3 regions of the Streptomyces sp. NPDC007264 genome follow, and region 2 is predicted to be linked to each of the others. Evidence: riboswitches for the same ligand, from Rfam matches in the RefSeq annotation. Region 2 holds a riboswitch; each other region holds the start of a gene.
What was found. Region 2 has a riboswitch for cobalamin ahead of ACFYMU_RS08190 (prenyltransferase/squalene oxidase repeat-containing protein). Riboswitches for the same ligand answer to the same signal wherever they lie in the genome.

Region 1: another riboswitch for cobalamin. It lies ahead of ACFYMU_RS05935 (ribonucleoside-diphosphate reductase subunit alpha); the one in region 2 lies ahead of ACFYMU_RS08190 (prenyltransferase/squalene oxidase repeat-containing protein).
Region 3: another riboswitch for cobalamin. It lies ahead of ACFYMU_RS22410 (HoxN/HupN/NixA family nickel/cobalt transporter); the one in region 2 lies ahead of ACFYMU_RS08190 (prenyltransferase/squalene oxidase repeat-containing protein).

Annotation. Positions count from the first base shown of each region.
Region 1 is NZ_JBIAFD010000003.1:194,159-199,001, forward strand. It holds gene ACFYMU_RS05920 (DUF3311 domain-containing protein) at 247-480, shown strand; gene mctP (monocarboxylate uptake permease MctP) at 477-2,105, shown strand; gene ACFYMU_RS05930 (GNAT family N-acetyltransferase) at 2,179-2,706, shown strand; cobalamin riboswitch at 2,754-2,909, shown strand; gene ACFYMU_RS05935 (ribonucleoside-diphosphate reductase subunit alpha) at 3,027-4,843, shown strand, end outside.
Region 2 is NZ_JBIAFD010000004.1:222,930-227,772, forward strand. It holds gene ACFYMU_RS08180 (CbiQ family ECF transporter T component) at 1-104, opposite strand, end outside; gene ACFYMU_RS08185 (SCO2322 family protein) at 107-763, opposite strand; gene ACFYMU_RS08190 (prenyltransferase/squalene oxidase repeat-containing protein) at 760-1,998, opposite strand; cobalamin riboswitch at 2,109-2,243, opposite strand; gene ACFYMU_RS08195 (ABC transporter substrate-binding protein) at 2,339-3,451, opposite strand; gene ACFYMU_RS08200 (hemerythrin domain-containing protein) at 3,741-4,376, shown strand; gene ACFYMU_RS08205 (MBL fold metallo-hydrolase) at 4,503-4,843, opposite strand, start outside.
Region 3 is NZ_JBIAFD010000013.1:22,709-27,551, forward strand. It holds gene ACFYMU_RS22390 (nucleotide pyrophosphohydrolase) at 130-483, opposite strand; gene ACFYMU_RS22395 (AAA family ATPase) at 480-1,649, opposite strand; gene ACFYMU_RS22400 (cell division protein SepF) at 1,835-2,224, opposite strand; gene ACFYMU_RS22405 (ArsR/SmtB family transcription factor) at 2,399-2,746, opposite strand; cobalamin riboswitch at 2,838-3,045, shown strand; gene ACFYMU_RS22410 (HoxN/HupN/NixA family nickel/cobalt transporter) at 3,073-4,161, shown strand; gene ACFYMU_RS22415 (hypothetical protein) at 4,293-4,715, shown strand; gene ACFYMU_RS22420 (helix-turn-helix domain-containing protein) at 4,694-4,843, opposite strand, start outside.

The DNA of each region.
Region 1 (4,843 bases), on a different contig from region 2:
ACGGCGTCCGCCGAGAACGTTCCCCGGACCCCCTTTTTCGTCACGCAGCGCACTCGGGCGGGTGCGTACGGACCACCAAGAGGTCTATACCCTGGGGGGGTTCCTGTTGCTGTTGGAAACCGATATGCGGAGAGGTCTTCCGCATACCAGACACCGTCACCTACATTGCCTGCGCGTTACCACCGGTGATCAGTGAGGGGACGGAGCCGCCATATGTCAAATGAGCCCAACGCAGGAAGAGCGGCGATGGTGACGCCTGTGCGCGTCGTCATCGCCCTCTGCCTCCTAGCACCATTCGTCGCGATGCTGTGGGTCGGTTCCTACGCCAAGACGGACCCGGCCTTCATCGGCATCCCCTTCTTCTACTGGTACCAGATGCTGTGGGTCGTGATCTCCACGGCGCTGACGATGACCGCGTACAAGCTGTGGCAGCGTGACCAGCGCGCCCACGCCTCCGAGAAGGGGGGTGCGGCGGAATGAAGGACGGAGTGAACGGCGTGGCGCTCGGCGTCTTCATCTTCTTCTTCCTGGCCGTGACCGTCGTGGGCTTCCTGGCGGCACGCTGGCGCAAGGCCGACAACGAGCACAGCCTCGACGAATGGGGCCTGGGCGGACGGTCGTTCGGCACCTGGATCACGTGGTTCCTGCTCGGCGGCGACCTCTACACGGCGTACACCTTCGTGGCCGTGCCGGCGGCGATCTACGCGGCGGGCGCGATGGGCTTCTTCGCGGTGCCGTACACGATCCTGGTCTACCCGCTGATCTTCATGTTCCTGCCCCGCCTGTGGTCGGTGTCGCACCGGCACGGCTACGTGACGACGTCGGACTTCGTACGCGGACGCTTCGGCTCGAAGGGTCTGTCGCTGGCGGTGGCGGTCACCGGCATCCTGGCGACGATGCCGTACATCGCGCTCCAACTGGTCGGCATCCAGGCCGTGCTGGACGTGATGGGCGTGGGCGGCGGCGAGAGCACCAACTGGTTCGTGAAGGACCTGCCGCTGCTGATCGCCTTCGGCGTGCTGGCGGCGTACACGTACTCCTCGGGCCTGCGGGCGCCCGCCCTGATCGCGTTCGTCAAGGACGCGCTGATCTACATCGTCATCGCGGTGGCGATCATCTACATCCCGATCAAGCTGGGCGGCTTCGACGACGTCTTCGCCAAGGCCGGCCAGGCGTTCGCGCAGACGAACCCGGCGACGGGCAAGCCACGCGGGGCGCTGGTGACGCCGGAGGCGGGCCAGTGGACGTACGTGACCCTCGCACTGGGCTCGGCGCTCGCGCTGTTCATGTACCCCCACTCGATCACCGCGACGCTGTCCTCGCGCAGCCGTGAGGTGATCCGCCGCAACACCACGATCCTGCCGCTGTACTCACTGATGCTGGGTCTGCTCGCGCTGCTCGGCTTCATGGCGATCGCGGCCGGTGTCAAGGTGAAGAACGGCCAGCTGGCGATCCCGCAGCTGTTCGAGGACATGTTCCCGGACTGGTTCGCGGGCGTGGCGTTCGCGGCGATCGGCATCGGGGCGCTCGTCCCGGCGGCGATCATGTCGATCGCGGCGGCGAACCTGTTCACCCGCAACATCTACAGGGACTTCATCAAGCCGGACGCCACGCCCCATCAGGAGACCAGGGTCTCCAAGACGGTGTCGCTGCTGGTGAAGGTGGGCGCCCTGGTCTTCGTCCTGACGATGGACAAGACGGTGGCCATCAACTTCCAGCTCCTCGGCGGGATCTGGATCCTGCAGACCTTCCCGGCCCTGGTCGGCGGCCTGTTCACCCGCTGGTTCCACCGCTGGGCGCTGCTGGCGGGCTGGGCGGTCGGCATGGTGTACGGCACGATGGCGGCGTACGGCGTCGCCTCACCGACCCAGAAGCACTTCGGCGGATCGGCGAAGGAGATCCCCGGCATCGGCGAGATGGGCTACATCGGCCTGACGGCGTTCGTCCTGAACGTCGCCGTCACCGTGGGGCTGACTCTGGTCCTGAAGGCGGTCAAGGCTCCGGAGGGCGTCGACGAGACCCAGCCGGGCGACTACACGGCGGACGCGGGCGACCCCGGGGTGGAGGTGGAACTGCCGCCGGCCACGGCGGAGACCGCGCACTGAGCCGCAGTCGAGGACGGGCCGCCGGAGGTGATCCGGCGGCCCGTTGTCATACCCGTGCCGCACACTCGACCCCATGGACATCGTGATCCGACGGGCGGAACCCGGCGACTACGAGGCGCTCGGGCAGATCACCGCACAGGCCTACCTCCAGGACGGCCTCCTGGACTTCGGGGAGAGCGACGCGTACCTCGACGAGCTGAGGGACGTGGCCGGGCGGGCCGCGGCGGCCGAGGTGCTGGTGGCGGTCGAGCGCGCGGACGCCCCCTCCGCTCCGGGGAGCGTGCTCGGCGGGGTGACGTTCGTGCCGCACGGCGGCCCCATGGCCGACATCGCCCGGCCCGACGAGGCCGAGATACGGATGCTCGCCGTCGCCCGCACGGCCCGCGGCCGGGGGATCGGCGAGGCCCTCGTGCGCGCCTGCCTCGACCGGGCCCGCGCCACGGACGGCTGCGCACGGATGGTGCTGTCCACCCAGCGCACCATGCTCACCGCGCACCGCATCTACGAGCGCCTGGGGTTCGTCCGCACTCCCGAGCGCGACTGGAACCCGCTCCCGCAGCTCGACGACATCACCCTCCTCACCTATGAGTTGCGCCTCTGACACACCCCGAAGCCACCAAGACACACAACATCTTGGGGTGGCAGCGAAAGCCGACACAAGATGTATGCTCGTGCTCGCTGTCGCCGCAGGGGAATCCGGTGCGAATCCGGAACTGTCCCGCAACGGTGCACTTGTGCGTGTTCGCTCCCGCGTGCGCGTCACGAGCGTCAGTCCGAGGACCTGCCGACAGCGCGCCCGGCCGTCCGGCCCGGCGCCCGACGTCCGGGCCTCGTGGAATGGGCCGGTGGACGCGACGCCGCGTGCGCTCGTGAGCCGCCCCGCCCTCCCCGGGCCCCGTGCCGAGCGAGGGAGTGCCCTACGTGACGATCGCGCCAGCCGACCCGGCTTCAGCGACTTCGCCCACGACACCGGCGGTGGCCGAGGGGACCGACGGTCCCGGTGCCGCGCTGCTGCGGACCCTGACCGAGCTGACCGCCGACCTCCCGGACGCCGACCCCGGCCGGGTCGCCGCCGCCGCGCTGCGCGGCCGGTCGGCGCACGCGGACGAGGCGGAGCTGCGCGAACTGGCCACGGAGGCGGCCGCCGGCCTCATCTCCGAGGACCCCGCCTACTCGAGGCTGGCCGCCCGGCTGCTGACGACCGGCATCCGCGCCGAGGCCGCCTCACAGGGCGTCACCTCGTTCACCGGGTCCATCGCCGTCGGACACCGCGAAGGGCTCATCGCCGACCGCACCGCCGCGTTCGTGCGTCGGCACGCCGACCGGCTCGACGCGCTCGTGGACCCCTCGGCCGACGACCGGTTCGGCTACTTCGGCCTGCGCACCCTGCACAGCCGCTACCTCCTGCGGCACCCGATCACCCGCAAGGCCGTCGAGACACCGCAGTTCTTCATGCTGCGCGTCGCCTGCGGCCTCGCCGAGGACACCGTGCCCGGTCCGGAGACCGGCTCCCGGTCCATGGACGAGGTGGCCGCGCTCTACCGGCTCATGAGCCGCCTCGACTACCTCCCCTCCTCCCCCACGCTCTTCAACTCCGGCACCCGGCACCCCCAGATGTCGTCCTGCTACCTCCTCGACTCCCCGAGGGACCAACTGGACTCCCTCTACGAGCGCTACCACCAGGTCGCCCGCCTCTCCAAGCACGCCGGCGGCATCGGGCTGTCGTACTCCCGCATCCGCTCCCGCGGATCCCTCATCCGTGGCACCAACGGGCACTCGGGCGGCATCGTCCCGTTCCTGAAGACCCTCGACGCCTCGGTCGCCGCGGTGAACCAGGGCGGCCGGCGCAAGGGCGCCGCCGCCGTCTACCTGGAGACCTGGCACGCCGACATCGAGGAGTTCCTCGAACTGCGCGACAACACAGGCGAGGACGCCCGCCGCACCCACAACCTCAACCTCGCGCACTGGGTCCCGGACGAGTTCATGCGCCGGGTCGAGGCCGACGAGCGGTGGTCGCTGTTCTCGCCGTCCGACGTGCCGGAGCTGGTCGACCTGTGGGGCGGGGAGTTCGACGCCGCGTACCGCGCGGCGGAGGCCGCCGGGCTGGCCCGCAGGACCCTCCCGGCCCGCGACCTGTACGGCCGCATGATGCGCGCCCTCGCCCAGACCGGCAACGGCTGGATGACCTTCAAGGACGCCGCCAACCGCACCGGCAACCAGACGGCACGGCCGGGCCACGTCATCCACTCCTCCAACCTGTGCACCGAGATCCTGGAGGTCACGCACGACGGGGAGACGGCGGTCTGCAACCTGGGGTCGGTCAATCTCGGCGCGTTCGTCGACACGGCGAGCGGCGACCTCGACTGGGAGCGGCTGGACGCCACCGTCCGTACCGCCGTCACCTTCCTCGACCGCGTCATCGACATCAACTACTACCCGACCGCGCAGGCGGCCCGTTCCAACGCCGCCTGGCGCCCGGTGGGCCTGGGCGTCATGGGGCTGCAGGACGTGTTCTTCCGGCTGCGCCTGCCCTTCGACTCACCCGGGGCGAAGGCGCTGTCCACCCGTATCGCCGAGCGCATCATGCTCACCGCGTACGAGACCTCCGCCGACCTCGCCGAGCGGAACGGCCCCCTGCCCGCCTGGGAGAAGACCCGTACCGCCCAGGGCGTACTGCACCCCGACCACTACGACGTCGAAGCGGCCTGGCCGGAGCGCTGGGCGGCGCTGCGGGCACG
Region 2 (4,843 bases):
AGGGGGTTGGTGGTGCGGGTGGCGGCCGTGGCGAGACCGAGCGCCCACAGCCACCAGGCGCCCGCGTGCAGCGTCGGCCGGGCGCGGCGGGGACGGGATGCCATCGTCAGCTCCGGCGGCGGCGGGCCTGCCATATCGCGGCCGCGGCCAGGGCGGCCACGGCGGCGGCGCCCACGAGGACCCCCACGGACGGGCCGTGGCGCGGCGTGCCCGGATCCGTCCGCGGGGACGCCGTCCCCCGCGGCGCCGTCGACCGGGGCGCCGTGTCCCGTACCTGCTCGCCGCACCCCCGGGCCGGGTATCCGGCGATCGCGCACAGCAGGGCGTTGGTGTCGTAGCGGAGCGGCTCGGCCACCGCCGCCAGCGCGTCCGCCGTCGTCGCGTCCTCGGGGACGCGGGCGCAGACCGTGCGCGGGGCCGGCGGGGCCTCGTCCGAAGGGGCGTCCGCCGCGGTGCCGAAGTCGATGACCAGCGCCACCCGCTTGTGGCCGTCCCGCGCGGGCGTCGCCGCGCAGACGGCGGCGAAGTCCGCCCTCCCGCGCGGCTTCTCGGCGTCCTGGGAGTCCTGGCTGACGGCGAACCGGAAGCCCTGGACGTCCCCGTCGGCGGGGCGCGCGGTCGACGGGCCCTGGGTGGCGTACGTCCACGCCTGCCCCTGCCGCTCCCAGAAGGACCAGTACCGGTAGCCGACGGCGTGCGCCGGGCCCCCGGCCAGCAGTACCAGCAGGGCCACGACCGCGGCGGTCGCACCGCGGCGGATCACGGCTGCCGCCGCTTCCTGGTGCGGCCGGACAACAGGAAGCCGACGCCGATGCCGGCGACGAGGCCGACGCCGACGATCCACCAGACGGCGGGCCCCGAGTCCGAGCCGGACCGGGCGTTCCTGCCGGTGCCGTCGCTCCGCTCGGCCGCCTGCGGGGCAGGACCCGTCCCGTTGAGCGCGGTGACCAGGTCCGTGCCGCCGAAGCGGTGGGGGTCGGCGCCCATCGCGTGCGCGGCGAGGATCAGCTGGGCGTACGCGGCCGGTCCGCTCTGCCGCGCCCACTGCGCGGAGTTCTTCTCGAGCCAGGCGTAGGGCTTCTGCGCGGCCTCGGTCCGGCCCTGCGCGGCGAGCGCGACCACCGCGTCCGCCGTGTTGCCGTAGTCGGGCTGGTCACCGGCGCCGGGCAGTGCGGAGGTGAGGTGGCCGGTCGCGGCCGTGGCCCCGGCCAGGTAGGCGGCGCCGTTGGCCGCCACCTCGCGCGAGGTGAGCGGCTTGCCGGAGCCGGCGCAGCCGGACTCCTGCCGCGGTGCCTTCCCGGCCGACGCCACGAATCCCTTGCCGAGGGCGGCCAGCACACCGGCCGCCGTCGCGTCCGCGTTGGGCGCCAGCTTCCCGTGCTTGTCCGGCTGGTAGGCGAGCGCGCCCCCGCCGTGTCCGCCGCACGGTACGGACCACGACGCGAGCAGCTGCTGCGGTGTCGTGCCGTCGCCGCCGTCCGCGTGGACCTGTGCGGGATTCGCGCCCGCGGCCGCGAGCGCACCGATCACGACGGACGTGGAGTTGGCGTCGCTGGCGCCGCCCGGCGTGTATCCCCAGCCGCCGTCCTTGTTCTGCACGGACTTCAGCCAGGCGACGGCCTTGCCGGTCGCCGCGTCGTGTCCGCCGAGCGCGGTGAGGGCCTGGACGGCGGCGGCCGTGCTGTTGGTGTCGACCATGAGCTTGGCGTCGCAGGGCGTGCCCGGGTTCGCGCGGAACGCCGCGAACGCCCCGTTCGCGCACTGCTGTCCGGCCAGCCAGTCCACGGCCCGGGCGGCGGGCCGCACACCCGTCGTGTGCTGTGCGAGCAGGGCGAGGGACTGGCGCCAGACGCCGTCGTACGTCGGGTCGGTGCTGCCGTACAGACCCGACGGGATCACCGGTGACGGCGACGGCGACGGACCGGTGGCGGCGGCGGGCGCGGCGGCGCCGATCACTGCGGTGGCGGCCAGGGCCACGGCGCTGCGGCGGACGTTCATGATCGGCGGGTGCCTCTCCCTGCGGGGAGCCGGGCAGCACGGGACACCCCGGGCGGCTCGGCTCCGTAGACCTCGACGGTGCCGTGCACCGGCGGCTGCCGGTGTGCGTGAGCCAGTCACGATCCCGTGCGAGGTGTTCCGGCTCACCGCCGAAGCGGCTCACGGTTGCGGGTCAGCGCCGGATTCGCACCGGCTTCCCCTCGTACGGGTAGTGAGACGACCCGCTCACTCTAGCGGCCGGTACGGACGACCCCCAGACCGCCCGTCCCCCATGGCGGGACGGGCGTCGGACAGGGGCCGGGCGTGCGGCGGATCCGGGCGGCCGGGCCCGGGTGCTCCCTCAGCCGGTGTGCAGGATCCGGAAGCGACCGGGGCTTGCCGGATCCCGGTCGACGACCTGGACCGGCGCCCAGGCCCATTGCCGCACGCCGACGCCCGGCACCCGGGAGAACCGGATCGGCCCGCGGGTGCCCTCGACGGCGACGCGCGGCCAGGATGCGGCGATGCGCGCCCGGTCCGTGCCGTGGGAACGCAGCACGTCGGCGAGGACGGTGACCGTGTCGTAGCCCTCGAAGGCGACGAAGGAGGGCCCTTCGCCCAGCCGCTCGCGAAGGGTCGTCCCGACTCGCGCACCGAGGGGGGTGAGGCGCTCCGGCAGGTAGCGCAAGAACGGGATCGCCGAGCCGTCCTCGCCCAGCGAGGCCGCCCATCGGGCGAACTCCGGCTGCCCGGCCGGAGCGCCGATCATGATCTCGGCGAGGCGGTGGTCGCCGCGGACGGACCTGACGATCGGCACGGCCGGCTCCGGGTGGCCGACCAGAAGGAGGAGGGCCGTCGCGCGACGGTCGACGAGCGCGTCGCGGACGGCCGCGGGGGCGAGCGCGGCCGCGTCGAGTTCGACGACGGTGCCGCCGTGCGGGGCAAGACACTCCCGCAGAATGCGGGTCCCCGACGCCCAGTAGACGCTCGGCTGAGTCACCACGGCGATGCGGCTGTGGCCCGCCTCGAGGAGGAAGTCCGCGTAGATCCGCCAGCCGTGGGACTGCGCCGGGCAGAGGCGCGCGACCCACTCCGTCGGCTGTTCGGTGAGCGCGTCGAGCACCGCCGACGAGCAGAGGAACGGCAGGCCGAGGGCGTCGGCCCTGGCGGCGGCGGCGCGAGCGACGACGCTGTGGTACTCCCCGGCCAGGGCGGCCACGCCCAGGCGGGCCAGTTCGTCCACCGCTGCCGCGGCCCGCTGCGGATCGGCCGCGGTGTCCCGGACCACCAGCTCCAGCGGTCTTCCGGCGATCCCCCCGGCGCCGTTGACGTCGCGAACGGCCAGCTCGAGTCCGGCAAGCAGGTGCCGGCCCGCCTCGACCCAGCCGGGCCGGGTCAGCGGAACGAGAGCGCCGATCTGCACGGACGGCCCGTCAGCCCGCTCCGCTCCGGATGACGACGGTGAGGTGTTCATACGTGGGCGTCTCCCGCGTGACGATGGGGTGGCAGGTCCGCGTCGCCGAGGGGCGGGCCCGGGGGCACGTGTCCGTCCCGTCCCGCCGTGGCGGGCGGCGCCTGCGTGAGCATGCAGGACATTGCATCCACCGCCGTCCCCGACGGGCAAGCGTTCAGCCGTCCTTGCCCATCGCGCACGGTCACCGCCCCGGATGGAGCAGCGTCGTCCCGCACCTCGCGCGCTGTTCGGACAGGATGGGAGTGGCCTTCCGTTTCCGTCACGCAGTGCGGTCCGCAGGAGTCGCGCCATGAGAGCACATCGGGTCAACGCCGTCACAGCCTCCGCAGCAGCCCTCGCCCTGGGTGTCGCGGCCTGGGCATGGGCCGGCGCGGGAAGCGGCGCGGAGCCGCAGCCGAGCGGCGGCACGGTCACCGAGCCGCTGCGCGCCGAGCATCGCGAGCTGGTCCCGTCGATCGAAGCGCTCGCCGCGGCGGCCGAGGCGGTCGGCACCGCCTCGCCGGACGAGCAGCGCAAGCGGGCCGACTCCTCGTACGCGTTCCTCACGACACGGCTGATCCCGCACGCCGTGGCCGAGGACCGGGTGCTGTACGCGACGGTGGACTCCCTCCTCGCCGGCAGGGGGAAGACGCGCGCGACGGACACCATGCGTCGCGACCACGCCCAGGTCGGCACCCTGACCGCCGAACTCGGCAGGCTCCGCGGCCGGCTGGACCGGGCCGCCCCGGGCCCGGACGTCCGCGAGGACCTGCGCCGCGTTCTGTACTCCCTCCATGCGATCGTCGCGCTGCACTTCGCGAAGGAGGAAGAGGTCTATCTGCCCCTCCTCGACCGCGAACTCCCGCCCGAGCGGGCCCGGGAGATGTTCCAGCGGATGGAAGCGGCCGAGAAGCAGGCGCGCGGCGGCGGCAAGGCCCCGCACTGACCCCTGGCCGCTGGCCCCTGGCCCCTGACCGCGGGAGCGCCACCGCCGCGGCCCCGGTGGCGTGGGCGGCTGGGACCGCGGCTGGGACCGCGGCTGGGACCGTCCCCGGCAGGTGTCGCGCGCCGGTCAAACCGCCACGTACGTCAGGGGATCGCTGCCCGCCACCGCCTCCGCCCGCCCCAGCTTGACCAGCCGGCGCAGATGGGCCTCGGCCTCGGAGACCGCGATGTTCCGCGAGCCGTACGGGATGCGGTCCCAGGGGCGGTTCCACTCCATGCGCTCGGCGACCTGCCAGGGGGTGAGCGGGGTGGTCAGCAGGGCCAGGAGGCCGGTCAGCCGGTCCTCGTGGTGCGCCAGCAGCTCGTTCACGCGGGCCGGCGCGTCGGTGAACGGGTGCTGGTGGGCCGGGAGCACCTCCGCGGGCCGGAGGCGGCCGATGCGTTCCAGGGAGTCGAGGTAGTCGCCCA
Region 3 (4,843 bases), on a different contig from region 2:
GAAGGCACGCGGGACGAAAAGCCAGAGCTGTTCCGAAATCTGTGGACAAGTTGAGAGGTAGGGGCAATTCCGTAACTCCGGAGAGTGACTGGTGGACCGGCAGACCGGCGGACCCCGGGACGCCGTCGCTCAGTCCGCGCCCGGCGCCGGAAACCTCTGCTCATTGCGGTCGATCTTCGCATCCAGCGCCGCCAGCGCGTCGATGCCGAGCACCTCGCACAGCTGCAGCAGATAGGCGAGCACGTCCGCGACCTCGTCGGTCACCCGGTGCGCCGTGCCCGGGTCGTCCATCACCCGGGCCGACTCCTCCGGCGTCAGCCACTGGAAGATCTCGACCAGTTCGGACGCCTCCACGCTGAGCGCGGCCGCCAGGTTCTTCGGGGTGTGGTAGGGCTGCCAGTTGCGCACCGCGGCGAACTCCGCGAGCCGGCGCTGCAGCCGCGCCACGTCCAGGTCTTCCCGTCGCCGGTGTTCCTCTGTCACGGCCCCAGGTCTACCACCGTCACCCCCTCCGTCCCCGCCGCGCAGGACGCCTCGCTCACCGCGCCCACCAGCCGGATGTGGCCCCGCTCGCACATCCGCGCCGCCAGCTCCAGCAGTCCCCGCGCCTGCCGCCGGTCCATGCAGCGGTCGAGATCGTCCGCCAGCACCGTGAGCGTCTGCAGCGCCGCGGGCACCTCCCCCGCCGGGTCAACCGCCAGCACGCCGGGGCCGGTGAGGAGGACGAGGGCCAGGGCCACGTACCGCAGTTCACCGTCGCCGAGCAGTTCCAGCGGCGTACGCAGTCCGTCCCCGCGGTCGAGCAGCGCGCGCACCGTGCCGTCGCCGAGCGGCTCCGCCAGCAGGTCGACGACCCGTCCCGCACAGCCCGCCCCGACCGCCGAGGCCAGCAGCGCGTGCCGCCGGGCGCACTCCGCGCGCGTACGCCACAGCACGGCCGCCAGGTTGTCGCAGCCCGGCAGCAGCCGGCCCGCGCCCAGCGGCGCCGGGGTACGCATCCAGCGGGGGCTCGGGTCGCAGGCGAAGACGGAGCGCAGGGCGACGACCATCTGCTCGGCCGCGGCCAGCACCCGGCGCTGCCCTTCCGTCCGGCCGGCCACGCGCAGCGGCAGCAGGCCGGTGCCGAGGCGGTCGTCCGGCAGCGGGGCGCGGGTCACCGGGGAGGCGTCCGCCGTGTGCCAGGCCGCCTGCACCGTAGCGCGCCCGGGGTCGAGCAGGGCCGTCTCCAGCAGGATCAGCCCGCCGGACGTCAACCGCTCGCCGACGACCCGCAGTTCGGGCTCGGCCTGCACGGCGATGTCGAGCCGGACCGGACCCTGTGGGCCGTCGGCCGTGCACCCGATGCGGAAGCCGCGCCGTCGCTGGGCGTCGGGTCGCGCCCGCTCGGGAACGCAGGCCGCCGGGTGGGGGAACGCCTCCGCCAGCTCCGCCCCGCCCCCGAGCCGCGCCAGCGCCTCGTACGCCTGCAGCACCCGCGACTTGCCCGAGCCGCTCGGGCCCGTGAACAGCGTCAGCGGCCCCAGCGCGAAGGCGGCCCGCCGGTGACCGCCGAACGCGGACAGCCTCAGCTCGGTGACGCACGGCCGGTCCGGCCGTGCGTCCGCGCTGCGAGCCGGGCCGGGCGGGGACGGCGCGGAGGAGACGGTCATGTCCGGACCGTAGGCCGTCGGGCCGGGGCGAACCGTTTTACCGTCACGCGCTTCCCACGATCGAGCGACGTCCCCGCCCGAGCAGCGCGACCGGACGCACGGCCGGACGGCGCGGCCGCGCGCGGACCGCCCCCCGCGGCGACGCCGGCCAACTCCCGGGCTCCGGGGACCTCGCCGCCCCGGTCTCAGACCCCTGGGACGCCGGCCCCCTCCATCAGCCCGCGCACCTCGGTCCCCGGCGGTGTCAGCAGGAACACATTGCGGTCGACCCGGTGCATCCCGCTGGAGAGCCCGAAGACGACGCCGGTGCTGAAGTCCAGCACCCTCTTGGCGACCTCGGTCTCCGCGCCCGTGAGGTCGAGCAGCACGGGCACCCCCGCCATCAGCGTCTCGGCGACGTCGCGGGCGTCCGCGAACACATTGACCCGCAGCACCACGAAGCGGCGCCGCGCCTCGGTCTCGGCCTCGGGTATGGACCGGTGGTCGACCGCGGACGGCCAGGCGTCCCGGCCGCGCAACGGAACGACCTGGGCGAGCCCCTCCCACTGTTCGTCGGTGACATCGCGGCTGTTCACCGGTCCTCCCGGGGGTGGCTCGCACTCATCGTCTGCACCGGTCAATTCTTACGCATGGTCACCCGTTCGGCCCAACAGCGACACGGACCGCTACAGTCACGGCGGTCACTTCGGCCGGAAGACGCCCCTCGCGTGGTGGACGGCGCCCCGCGGCCCGTCGTCGATGACGACCCGTCATGTGACCTGCCTGAGCAGCTCCAGCACGACCGAATCGGTCACCCGGTAGCGGACGATGCGCCCCTGCTTCTCCCCCACGACCACCTCGGCGGTCCGCAGCAGCCGCAGCGCCTGCGAGACGGCGGGGTCGTTCATGCCGGTCGCCACGGCGAGATCGGAGACGGCGAGCGGCCCGGCCCGGTGCAGGGCGAGCAGCAGGGCCAGCCGGCCGGGATCGGCGAGCAGGGAGAAGCGGTCGGCCCAGGCACGCACGGCTTCCGGCTCACCGATGGCTTCGATGGCCTGGCAGACCCGGTTGCCGTCGATGATGCGCCGGCCGGCGCGTTCGGCGGGGACGAGATGCATGCGGACAGTGTCCCAGGAACCCCTGTGTGATCTTCGATACCTCCAGACATCTGCGCAACTGTGCAGCCTTGCAGGCATCGCGGGGTCCGCCCTAAGGTGGGCGGGCCGTGGTGTTCGGGAAGACCGGTGAAAGCCCTCAGGGGCTCAGGCCGGAGCGGCCCTCGCCACTGTGATCGGGGAGTTCCCGTTCCGTGCCGCCCGTTCGCGGGTGGCGCCACTGGCCGTACGACGGCCGGGAAGGCAGGAACGGGCGCGGTGACCCGTCAGCCAGGAGACCGGCCACGGCATCTCACGAAGTGATCCACGAGGTGCTGGAGCGTGACCGAATGACCCTGCCCGACCCTGCGTCCTTCCGGTGGCGGCGCGAGGACACCCTGCGAACCGCCGTGCTGCTGGCGGTGATCGCGGCCCTGCACGTGGTCGCCTTCGGGGTTCTGTTCCTCCTGGTGGAGCCGGAGCACTACGCCGTCGGCTCCAAGGCGTTCGGCATCGGGCTCGGTGTGACCGCGTACACCCTGGGCATGCGGCACGCCTTCGACGCCGACCACATCGCCGCGATCGACAACACCACGCGCAAACTGATGGCCGACGGCAAGCGGCCGGTGTCCGTCGGATTCTGGTTCGCGCTGGGCCACTCCAGCGTGGTGGTCCTGCTGGCCGTGATGATCGCGGGCGGCACCCGGCTCGCCGACCGCGTCACGAACGAGGACTCGCACACCCACCAGGTCCTCGGCTTCATGGGGACGACGGTCGCCGGCACGTTCCTGTACCTCATCGCCGCCCTCAACCTGGTCGCCCTCACCGGCATCCTGAAGGTCTTCAGGTCGATGCGCTCGGGCGCGTACGACGAGACGGAGCTCGAACGGCACCTGGACTCGCGGGGCTTCATGAACCGCGTCCTCGGCCGCCTCACCAGGACGATCTCGCGTCCGGGCCAGATGTACCCGCTGGGCTTCCTGTTCGGTCTCGGCTTCGAGACGGCCACCGAGGTCACGCTGATGGTGATGGCGGGCTCGGGCGCGGCGGCCGGACTGCCCTGGTACGCGATCCTGTGCCTGCCGCTGCTGTTCACCGCCGGCATGTGCCTGTTCGACACGCTCGACGGCACGTTCATGAACTTCGCCTACCAGTGGGCCTTCTCCAACCCGGTGCGCAAGGTGTTCTACAACCTCACGATCACCGGACTGTCGATCGCGGTGGCCTTCCTGATCGGCACCATCGAACTGGTCGGCGTGCTGCACGAGAAGCTGGATCTGCGGGACGCGGTCACCGGCTGGATAGCCGGGCTCGACCTCGGCAACGTGGGCTTCGTCATCGTCGGGCTGTTCGTGGTCGTCTGGGCGGGCGCCCTCGCCTACTGGCGGCTGGCGAAGGTCGAGGAGCGGTGGGCTCCCCGCCCCGCGGACGGACGGTGACGCACCGGGCGGCCGGCAGCCGTTCAGGGGTCGCCGCCGCCCGGAAGCCCATTCCCCGGGGGGAATTGTCACTCTCCGCCGCGCGCCGCAGGATCGGGGTCCCAGACTTCCTGTCCGGCGAGGAGATGTACATGATCGAGATCGACCCGCAGCACCTGGCCGACCGTTACACAGCGATGTGGACGGTGCAGGACGCGGCCGAACGCCGGGCGGCCATCGAGCGGTTGTGGGCGGAGGACGGCACCCACGTCCTCCATCCGCCCGCGGAGATGCGGGAGATCGCCGCGGAACTCGGCTTCGAACACCAGACTCTGGAGGCTCGGGGGCACGACGCCATCGAGACCCGGGTCGCGCGCAGCTACGAGCGGTTCGTCGAGAAGCAGGGATTCGCCTTCCGGGCGCGCGCCGACGCGGTACGCCTTCGCGATCTGGTCGAGTTCGGCTGGGAGGCCGTTTCCACCGAGACCGGTGACGTGGTGGGCGGGGGCCTGGAGGTGCTCATGCTCGACGACAACGGCCGGATCAAGGCCGACTACATGTTCCCGGGTGCCTGATCCCCGGTGGTCGGGTCCGTGGTCCCGGCGGCCGCGGAGAGCGCCTCCGCCGTCGCCCGGTCGGCGGGCAGGAAGGCTTCCAGCTTCAGCTCGGCAAGGGTCACGTCGACAGCGGTGGCGAAGGTGGT